Regions from separate parts of the Pseudomonas sp. 5Vm1k genome, predicted to be linked through region 3. Evidence: predicted binding sites of a transcription regulator. Region 3 holds the regulator's gene; each other region holds the start of a gene.
The links. Region 3 encodes sigma-54, which starts transcription at its own class of promoters, with help from an activator protein. Its sites were predicted from a motif close to ANTGGCATNNANNTTGCTNT; they were not measured.
Positions count from the first base shown of each region.

Region 1: glnK (P-II family nitrogen regulator) is a predicted target of sigma-54. The motif match lies at 893-912, and genes of this name have one in related genera.
Region 2: glnA (glutamate--ammonia ligase) is a predicted target of sigma-54. The motif match lies at 1,650-1,669, and genes of this name have one in related genera.

Region 1 is NZ_JBSPCZ010000001.1:447,803-451,026, reverse strand. Features, by position in the region: gene ACWIKB_RS02050 (accessory factor UbiK family protein) at 440-700, opposite strand; gene glnK (P-II family nitrogen regulator) at 1,116-1,454, shown strand; gene ACWIKB_RS02040 (ammonium transporter) at 1,490-2,827, shown strand; gene ACWIKB_RS02035 (secondary thiamine-phosphate synthase enzyme YjbQ) at 3,043-3,224, shown strand, end outside.
Region 2 is NZ_JBSPCZ010000029.1:19,198-22,421, reverse strand. Features, by position in the region: gene glnA (glutamate--ammonia ligase) at 147-1,553, opposite strand; gene thiI (tRNA uracil 4-sulfurtransferase ThiI) at 1,884-3,224, shown strand, end outside.
Region 3 is NZ_JBSPCZ010000022.1:39,221-42,444, forward strand. Features, by position in the region: gene ptsN (PTS IIA-like nitrogen regulatory protein PtsN) at 1-59, opposite strand, end outside; gene hpf (ribosome hibernation-promoting factor, HPF/YfiA family) at 72-380, opposite strand; gene ACWIKB_RS29060 (RNA polymerase factor sigma-54) at 454-1,947, opposite strand; gene lptB (LPS export ABC transporter ATP-binding protein) at 2,311-3,036, opposite strand; gene lptA (lipopolysaccharide transport periplasmic protein LptA) at 3,036-3,224, opposite strand, start outside.

The DNA of each region.
Region 1 (3,224 bases), on a different contig from region 3:
CAGCTCCTTTTGCTAAAGAGGCTGCCGTCAATCGTCGCCAAACAATTGGGTGGCAGCTGTACGCGGGTTGGCGAACCGGAGCAAAAGGAACCCGGCAGACCCGAAGGTCTCCCACGCACAGCCGCCATGATTCGATGTGGCGGAGGTGAACCCGCCGTCGATGGTCGTCGTACGCCTTAAGCTTCCAGGTCGCCAAACCCAGTGCTGAACATTCAGCAGAAGGTGAGCTTAGGAGTCTGGATTTCACGGCGCTATCGGACGGCGGTGGTGATCTTTGTAGGACGTTGCCGAGATGTTTGCAGGGCTGAGGATCAAAAGATCGCAGCCTTCGGCAGCTCCTACAGGGGGGTGGTCTTTACAGTGTGGGAGGGCTGGTTTACCGAGGCGACTCATTCGCGGGCAAGCCTTGCTCCTACAGGGGAACGCATCTTTAGCTGGGTTACTCGGTCGGCGGGTTGAGCTTTGCTTCCAGCTCCGCGACCTTCGCCTCAAGGCTTTCCAAGCGTGCTCGAGTGCGGGCGAGTACGACCATCTGGCTATCAAACTCTTCCCGGCTTACCAGATCCAGTTTGCTGAAGCCGCTCTGCAGCAAAGCCTTGAACTGGCTTTCGATTTCGCTTTTCGGCAGCGGGGTTTCGCCGCTGAAGAGGCGGGAGGCGGTGCCGCTCAGGGCGTCGAGGAAGTCTTTGGGCGCGAGCATGGGAAAGGTCCTGGAAACAATGGCGGGCAGTGTATCACGCAGTGTCTATAGTCAAATCCGACGGCTGCGATGCACGCTTTTCGCGCAGGCGGACGGACGGCAACGCACTGTTGTTGTGCGTAATGTCATCGGCAGATGTGGGAAGTGGCTTGCAGCAGCGGCCAAAGGATTGAATTCAGTAGGTTTTGGCGAGATGGCAAGCTTTCTGCTTAGTCGCTAGTGACCCATGCACTGATGCAGTCGCTGTGACGAATGCAGTGCGCCACGCGGAACGGGGAAGTTTCGCACGGAGTGGTTAGCTGGCGTCGGACGGGCAGGTTGGGCCGACGATGCGTTACAAAGCCAGGCACTGCGCTTAGACTTGAGTCGGGTTTGTTTTCCTGGGGCAAGTCCACCAATTCGGGAGAGAGTTTTCATGAAGCTAGTCACTGCCATCATCAAGCCGTTCAAACTGGACGATGTACGCGAGTCGTTGTCCGAGATCGGCGTGCAGGGCATTACCGTTACTGAGGTCAAAGGCTTCGGTCGGCAGAAGGGTCACACCGAGCTGTATCGCGGCGCGGAGTACGTGGTCGATTTTCTGCCCAAGGTGAAGATTGATGTCGCCATTGACGACAAGGATCTTGACCGGGTTATCGAGGCGATAACCAAGGCAGCCAACACCGGCAAGATCGGTGACGGCAAGATCTTCGTGGTCAATCTGGAACAGGCGATTCGCATCCGTACCGGCGAAACCGATACCGACGCAATCTAAGCCGCCACAAACCCAACGCCCCAGGAGAAAACAATATGACTCTGCGTAAATTCGCAGGGCTAGGAGCCCTGTTGTCCATCGTAATGCCCGGCCTGGCTTTGGCGGCAGATCCGGTGGCGCCTCCAGTCCTCAATTCCGGCGATACCGCCTGGATGTTGACCTCGACTGCCCTTGTGCTGTTCATGACCATTCCTGGCCTCGCGCTGTTCTACGGCGGCATGGTTCGGTCCAAAAACATTCTTTCCGTGATGATGCAGTGCTTCGCCATTACCGGTCTGATCACCATCCTGTGGTTCATTTATGGCTACAGCATGGCGTTCGATACCACGGGGATGGAAGCCAACGTCGTCAACCTCAACTCCTTTGTCGGCAGCTTTGCCAAGGCCTTCCTCGCAGGCATCACGCCTGCCAGCATTACTGGCCCGGCGGCGCTGTTCCCTGAGGCAGTGTTTGTTACCTATCAGATGACCTTTGCGATCATCACCCCGGCGCTGATCGTCGGTGCGTTCGCAGAGCGGATGAAGTTCTCCGCGATGCTGGTGTTCATGGGCGTCTGGTTCACCCTGGTTTACGCGCCAATCGCGCACATGGTCTGGAGCGGTCCGGGTTCGCTGTTGGGCGACTGGGGCGTGCTCGACTTCGCGGGCGGCACCGTGGTTCACATCAACGCCGGTGTGGCGGGTCTGATTGCCTGCCTGGTGCTGGGCAAGCGTAAAGGCTTCCCGACCACCCCGATGGCTCCGCACAACCTCGGTTACACCCTGATGGGCGCGGCGATGCTGTGGGTTGGCTGGTTTGGCTTCAACGCCGGTTCCGCTGCTGCGGCCAACGGCACTGCCGGTATGGCGATGCTGGTCACCCAGATCGCAACCGCTGCCGCTGCACTGGGCTGGATGTTCGCCGAGTGGATCACTCACGGCAAACCAAGTGCACTGGGTATCGCGTCTGGTGTGGTCGCCGGTCTGGTCGCCATTACACCGGCTGCTGGCACCGTGGGCCCGATGGGCTCGCTGATCATCGGTCTGGCGGCAGGCGTGGTGTGCTTCTTCTGCGCCACCACCCTGAAACGCAAACTCGGCTATGACGACTCCCTGGACGCCTTCGGCGTGCACGGTATCGGCGGTATCCTCGGCGCAATCCTCACTGGTGTGTTCGCTGCTCCGTCCCTGGGTGGCTTCGGCACCGTCACCGACATCGCCGCACAAGTCTGGATTCAAACCAAAGGCGTGGGCTTCACGGTGATCTACACCGCGATCGTCACCTTCATCATCCTCAAGGTCCTGGACGCCGTCATGGGTCTGCGTGCCACCGACGAAGAAGAAGCGGTTGGCCTCGATCTGGCACAACACAACGAACGCGGCTACAACTTGTAAGACGCGCACGAAAAAAACTTGCCCGGCTTGCCGGGCATTTTTTTGTCCGGGATTTGTCATTAAGGAGGTAGCTGAAAGGTTTTTTCCTACGGCTTATGTCGTGTTTACGGCGAGCGTTTTTCTGAGGCGAAAAACTTACAGCAATGCAGGAATATTAGGGCCTTTGTTTTTTCCCAGAGCGCGCTAGAATGCGCCCCGAACGTGCGGAGAACTGTATGTGGCAACAGACTCTGATTACCCTGCGGGCAAGGCCCCGGGGCTTTCATCTGGTAACGGACGAGTTACTCGCCGGCTTGCCTGAACTCAAGGCGTGCCGGGTCGGTCTGTTGCATTTGTGGCTGCAGCATACCTCGGCGTCGTTGACCATCAACGAAAACGCCGATCCGGCGGTACGTCG
Region 2 (3,224 bases), on a different contig from region 3:
CGAATCCCTTCGTCAAGGCGCCGGGGCGGGGCGCGAGAGCGGCGGATTATCCATGGATGTGTGGCCAGGGGAAACGAGCGGCCACAAAAAAGGCCTCCCGAAGGAGGCCTCTTTTTGTCACGCCGCGTGCTGCCGGCGCTACCGGATCAGCAGCTGTAGTACAGCTCATATTCCAGTGGGTGTACGAAGGTGCGGACCTTGATTTCTTCTTCGCTTTTCAGAGCGATGTAAGCGTCGATGAAGTCGTCGGAGAACACGCCGCCTTTGGTCAGGAACGCGCGACCTTTGTCCAGCTCTTCCAGGGCTTCTTTCAGGCTGCCGCAAACTTGTGGGATCTCTTTCGCCTCTTCAGGCGGCAGGTCATACAGGTTTTTGTCAGCTGCGTCGCCAGGGTGGATCTTGTTCTGGATGCCGTCCAGGCCAGCCATCAACAGTGCAGCGAAGCCCAGGTACGGGTTAGCTGCTGGATCCGGGAAGCGGGCTTCGATACGGCGAGCGCGAGGGCTGGACACGTAAGGAATACGGATCGAAGCGGAACGGTTGCGCGCCGAGTAGGCCAGCATTACCGGAGCTTCGAAACCTGGGACCAGACGCTTGTAGGAGTTGGTCGACGGGTTGGTGAAGCCGTTCAGGGCCTTACCGTGCTTGATGATACCGCCGATGAAGTACAGGGCAGTGTCGGACAGGCCGGCATAACCTTCGCCAGCGAAGGTGTTCTTGCCATCTTTGGCGATGGACAAGTGAACGTGCATACCCGAACCGTTATCGCCGTACAGAGGCTTAGGCATGAAGGTCGCGGTGCGGCCGTATGCATCAGCAACGTTGTGTACGCAGTATTTCAGGGTCTGAACTTCGTCAGCCTTGGCGACCAGGGTGTTGAACTTCACACCGATTTCGTTCTGGCCAGCAGTTGCCACTTCGTGGTGGTGAACTTCGATGGTCAGGCCCATTTCTTCCATGGCGTTGCACATGGAGGTACGGATTTCGTGGTCATGGTCGAATGGCGGAACCGGGAAGTAGCCACCTTTGACGCCTGGACGGTGGCCGCGGTTGCCGCCTTCCACGTCCTGGTCGGACATCCACGAACCTTGTTCGGAGTAGATTTTGAACATCGAGCCGGAGATGTCGGACTTGAACTTCACTTGATCGAAGATGAAGAACTCAGGCTCCGGACCAACAAATACGGTGTCGCCGATACCGGTCGACTTCAGGTATTCCTCGGCACGCTTGGCGATCGCACGTGGGTCACGGTCGTAGCCTTGCATGGTCGAAGGCTCGATCACGTCGCAAACCAGGATCAGGGTCGGCTCTTCGGTGAACGGGTCGAGGACGGCAGTGCTGTCGTCCGGCATCAGGATCATGTCGGAGGCTTCGATGCCTTTCCAGCCAGCAATGGAGGAACCGTCGAACATTTTGCCTTCTTCGAAGAAAGCGTCATCCAGCGCGTCGCGAGCCGGCATGGTCACGTGGTGCTGAGTGCCTTTGGTGTCCGTGAAGCGCAGATCAATCCACTTGACGTCATGATCTTTGATGAGTTGAACCGACTTCGACATAGTGTCCTCCGGGTGGCTTCGGGCTTAGTAGTGGATGCCCTTAGAATGTGGGTGATGCCGGCGCGAATACTCTGCCAAGGCAACCTGCCTCACAAGGGAGCAAATTGCATGCCAGTGCCCCACCATGGGTTTTTTGCCCCAATATCACGCTTATAGAGGTGCATTGCGCCGCAAAGCTGAAATAACTGCCCCGTAATGTAGCGTCTATTTCAACAAATGACCTGTTTTGGTGCGCGCAAAACCTTCTGCACATTAACTGGTTAAACCTTGAGCAATTTCCGCTATAATCCGCGCCCCCCTTTTTCGGCTGGCCCAGCGCGCGCTGTTTTCATGAAACTAATCGTAAAAGTCTTCCCCGAGATCACCATCAAGAGCCGCCCGGTACGGATGCGTTTCATCCGCCAATTGGCCAAGAACATCCGTGCCGTGCTCCGCGATCTGGACCCGGCTGTGGTGGTGAACGGTGTGTGGGACAACCTCGAGCTGGAAACCCGCGTCACTGAGCCCCGGGCCCTGAAGGAGATGACCGAGCGCCTGAGCTGCATGCCGGGCATCGCGCATTTTCTGCAGGTCGATGAATACCCGTTGGGTGACTTCGACGACATCGTTGCCAAGTGCAAGCAGCACTACGGTGATGCACTGGCCGGGAAGATCTTTTCGGTGCGTTGCAAGCGCGGCGGGCATCACACTTTCTCGTCCATGGACGTGGAAAAATACGTCGGCAGTCAGCTGCGTCGTCAGTGCGGCGCCGCCGGGATTTCCCTGAAAGAGCCGGAAATCGAAGTTCGCATCGAAATTCGCGACCAACGGTTGTATGTGATCCACAGCCAGCACAACAGCATCGGCGGTTATCCGCTGGGAGCGCTGGAACAGACGCTCGTGCTGATGTCCGGCGGCTTTGACTCGACAGTCGCCGCCTACCAAATCATGCGCCGTGGCCTGATGAGCCATTTCTGCTTCTTTAATCTGGGCGGTCGGGCCCATGAACTGGGCGTCATGGAAGTCGCGCACTTCATCTGGAAGAAGTACGGCAGCTCCCAACGCGTGTTATTTGTCAGTGTGCCGTTCGAGGAAGTACTGGGAGAAATTCTCGGGAAAGTCGATAACAGTCATATGGGCGTAGTTTTGAAGCGTATGATGTTGCGCGCTGCATCGAAGATTGCCGATCGGCTGGACATCGATGCGCTGGTCACCGGTGAGGCGATCTCCCAGGTGTCGAGCCAGACATTGCCGAACCTGTCGTTGATCGACTGTGTGACCGAGAAGCTGGTCTTGCGCCCGCTGATCGCCAGTCACAAGCAGGACATCATCGACCTGGCCACCGAAATCGGTACTGCCGACTTCGCCAAGCACATGCCGGAATACTGCGGGGTCATCTCGGTGAACCCCAAGACCCACGCCAAGCGCAACCGCGTGGAGTACGAAGAACAACAGTTCGACATGGCAGTCCTCGAGCGTGCGCTCGAGAACGCCAAACTGGTGCCGATCGATCGCGTGATCGACGAATTGGGCCAGGACTTGCAGATCGAAGAAGTCAGCGACGCTCTGGCGGGCCAGATCATCATCGACATCCGTCACCCGGATGCCGCTGAAGACGAGCCGCTGGAACTGGCTGGCATTGAGGTACAGACGATGCCGTTTTATGCATTGAACGCTCGTTTCAAGGAACTG
Region 3 (3,224 bases):
CCGCCCGGCACGTTCACGAGGGAACGGCCGGGGGTCAGGATGTTTTCAAGTCGGATCATGGGTTGGGAGTGTTAACGACCGGTCGCGCCCTGGAGGAGGCTCTGGGTCTTTTCCTTATGCTTTTTGAGTTGTTTATCCAGCTTGTCGGTCAGTGAGTCGATCGCTGCGTACATATCGGTATGTTCCGCGTTGGCGACCACTTCACTGCCGGGAATATGCAGGGTGGCTTCGATTTTCTGCTTCAGCTTCTCGACCGTCATCGTCACCTGTACGTTGGTGATCTTGTCGAAATGCCGCTCTAATCGTTCGAGTTTTTCGCCGATGTAGGCGCGCAGGGGTTCGGTCACTTCCAGTTGGTGTCCACTGATGTTGACTTGCATACAGCTTCTCCTTCGTTGCCAGTGCATAAAGCGGCAGGTAAAGGTACCTGCCACTGGAACGCTGTGCTGTGGCTTACATCAACCGCTTGCGTTCGCTCGAAGGCGCGATCCCTAAGGACTCGCGGTACTTGGCGACGGTGCGGCGAGCCACCTGAATGCCTTGTGCCTCCAGTAAACCAGCGATCTTGCTGTCACTCAACGGCTTTTTCTGATTTTCCGCGGCAACCAGTTTTTTGATGATCGCGCGAATCGCTGTGGACGAGCATTCACCGCCTTCAGAGGTGCTGACATGACTGGAGAAAAAGTATTTCAGCTCATATATGCCCCGAGGGGTATGCATGAACTTTTGGGTGGTCACCCGTGAAATCGTCGATTCGTGCATGCCCACCGCTTCGGCGATGTCATGCAGGACCAGCGGTTTCATGGCTTCGTCGCCGTACTCCAGGAAGCCGCGCTGATGCTCGACGATCTGGGTGGCTACTTTCATCAGGGTTTCGTTGCGGCTTTGCAGGCTCTTGATGAACCAGCGGGCTTCCTGCAACTGATTGCGCATGAAGGTGTTGTCGGCGCTGGTGTCGGCGCGGCGTACGAAGCCGGCGTACTGGGCATTGACCCGCAGTCTTGGCACCGACTCCTGGTTCAACTCCACCAGCCAGCGCTCGTTGTCCTTGCGCACGATCACGTCGGGAACGACGTATTCGGCTTCGCTGGACTCGATCTGCGAGCCCGGACGTGGGTTCAGGCTCTGGACCAGCTCGATCACCTGGCGCAGTTCATCTTCCTTGAGCTTCATGCGGCGCATCAACTGGCTGTAGTCGCGACTGCCGAGCAGGTCGATGTAATCGCTGACCAGGCGCTTGGCCTCGGCCAGCCAAGGGGTCTTGGCGGGCAGTTGGCGCAATTGCAGCAACAGGCATTCGCCCAGGTTGCGGGCACCGATGCCGGCTGGTTCGAATTGCTGGATGCGGTGCAGGACGGCTTCAATTTCGTCGAGTTCGATGTCCAGTTCCGGATCGAAGGCTTCGAGGATTTCCTCGAGGGTTTCGTCCAGGTAGCCCTGATTGTTGATGCAATCGATCAGGGTCACGGCGATCAGGCGATCGGTGTCGGACATCGGTGCCAGGTTCAGTTGCCAGAGCAGGTGGCTTTGCAGGCTTTCACCGGCCGATGTACGGGTGGTGAAATCCCACTCGTCGTCATCGTTGCTCGGCAAGCTGCTGGCGCTGGTCTGGTAAACGTCTTCCCACGCGGTGTCGACGGGCAGTTCGTTGGGAATGCGCTCGTTCCAGTCGCCTTCCTCGAGGTTATCCACCGTCGGGGCGGTTTCCTGGTAGGAGGGTTCCGAAACATCGGCGTTGGGTTGCTGTTCGGCTTTGTCGGCCAAGGGGTCGGCGTTATCGAAGTCGTCGCCTTCTTCCTGGCGTTCGAGCATCGGATTGGACTCCAGGGCCTCCTGGATTTCCTGTTGCAGGTCCAGGGTCGACAATTGGAGCAGGCGGATGGCCTGTTGCAGCTGAGGTGTCATCGTCAGCTGCTGGCCCATTCTCAAGACTAGCGATGGTTTCATGGCAGGGGCTTAACACCTTATTCGCCGGCGCACATGCGCCATCCACTACAGGGGCGCCGGAGCGCCAAACTTAAGCAAATTATATGCCCGAAACCACAGCGTTTGCCTAGAGCGCTGTAACAATAAAAACCTATAAAGCTTTATTGACAGGTTGCCCTTGGCTGACGCTGAACATCTTTGGAGCGTCGCGTTTGCCTAGAGCGCTGTAACAATAAAAACCTATAAAGCTTTATTGACAGGTTGCCCTCGCTGAAAGCTGAACATCTTTGAAGCGTCGCGTTTGCCTAGAGCGCCGTAACAATAAAAACCTATTGAGTTTTTATCGAGACAAGCGCTCGGTTGGCCAGCCAGGCACCTCAGTGCTTACAGGCGGAACTCATGGCCCAGATACACTTCCTTGACCAGTTCGTTGGCCAGGATGGTGGCAGAGTCACCTTCGGCGATCAGTTGGCCGTCGTTGACGATGTAGGCGGTTTCGCAGATATCCAGGGTTTCACGGACGTTGTGGTCAGTGATCAACACGCCAATGCCCTTGGCCTTGAGGTGATGGATGATCTGCTTGATGTCGCCTACCGAAATCGGGTCTACACCGGCGAAAGGTTCGTCGAGCAGGATGAATTTCGGGTTGGTGGCCAGTGCGCGGGCGATTTCCACCCGGCGGCGTTCGCCACCGGACAGGCTCATGCCGAGGTTGTCGCGAATATGGCTGATGTGGAATTCCTGCAGCAGGCTTTCCAGCTCTTTGCGGCGACCGGCCTTGTCGAGTTCCTTGCGGGTCTCGAGGATGGCCATGATGTTGTCAGCCACCGACAGTTTTCGGAAGATCGACGCTTCTTGCGGAAGATAGCCGATACCGGCCTTTGCACGACCGTGCATCGGCTGGTGGCTGACGTCCAGGTCGTCGATCAGGACGCGACCCTGATCGGCCTGTACCAGGCCGACGATCATGTAGAAGCAGGTGGTCTTGCCGGCGCCGTTCGGGCCCAGCAGGCCGACGATCTGACCGCTGTCGATGGACAGGCTGACATCACGTACGACCTGGCGGCTCTTGTAGCTCTTGGCCAGATGCTGAGCTTTCAGGGTTGCCATTAATTGGCCTTTTTCTGGTCGGTTTTCGGCTTCGGCTGGATCACCATGTCGATGCGCGGACGCGCCTCGGTAACCTTGTTACCCGTGGCACGGCCGGCGCTTGCCAGCTTCTTGACCGTGTCGTAGACGATTTTCTCGCCCTGGGTGGTGTTGTTGTCCTTGTCGACAACCTTGGCCTTGTCGATCAG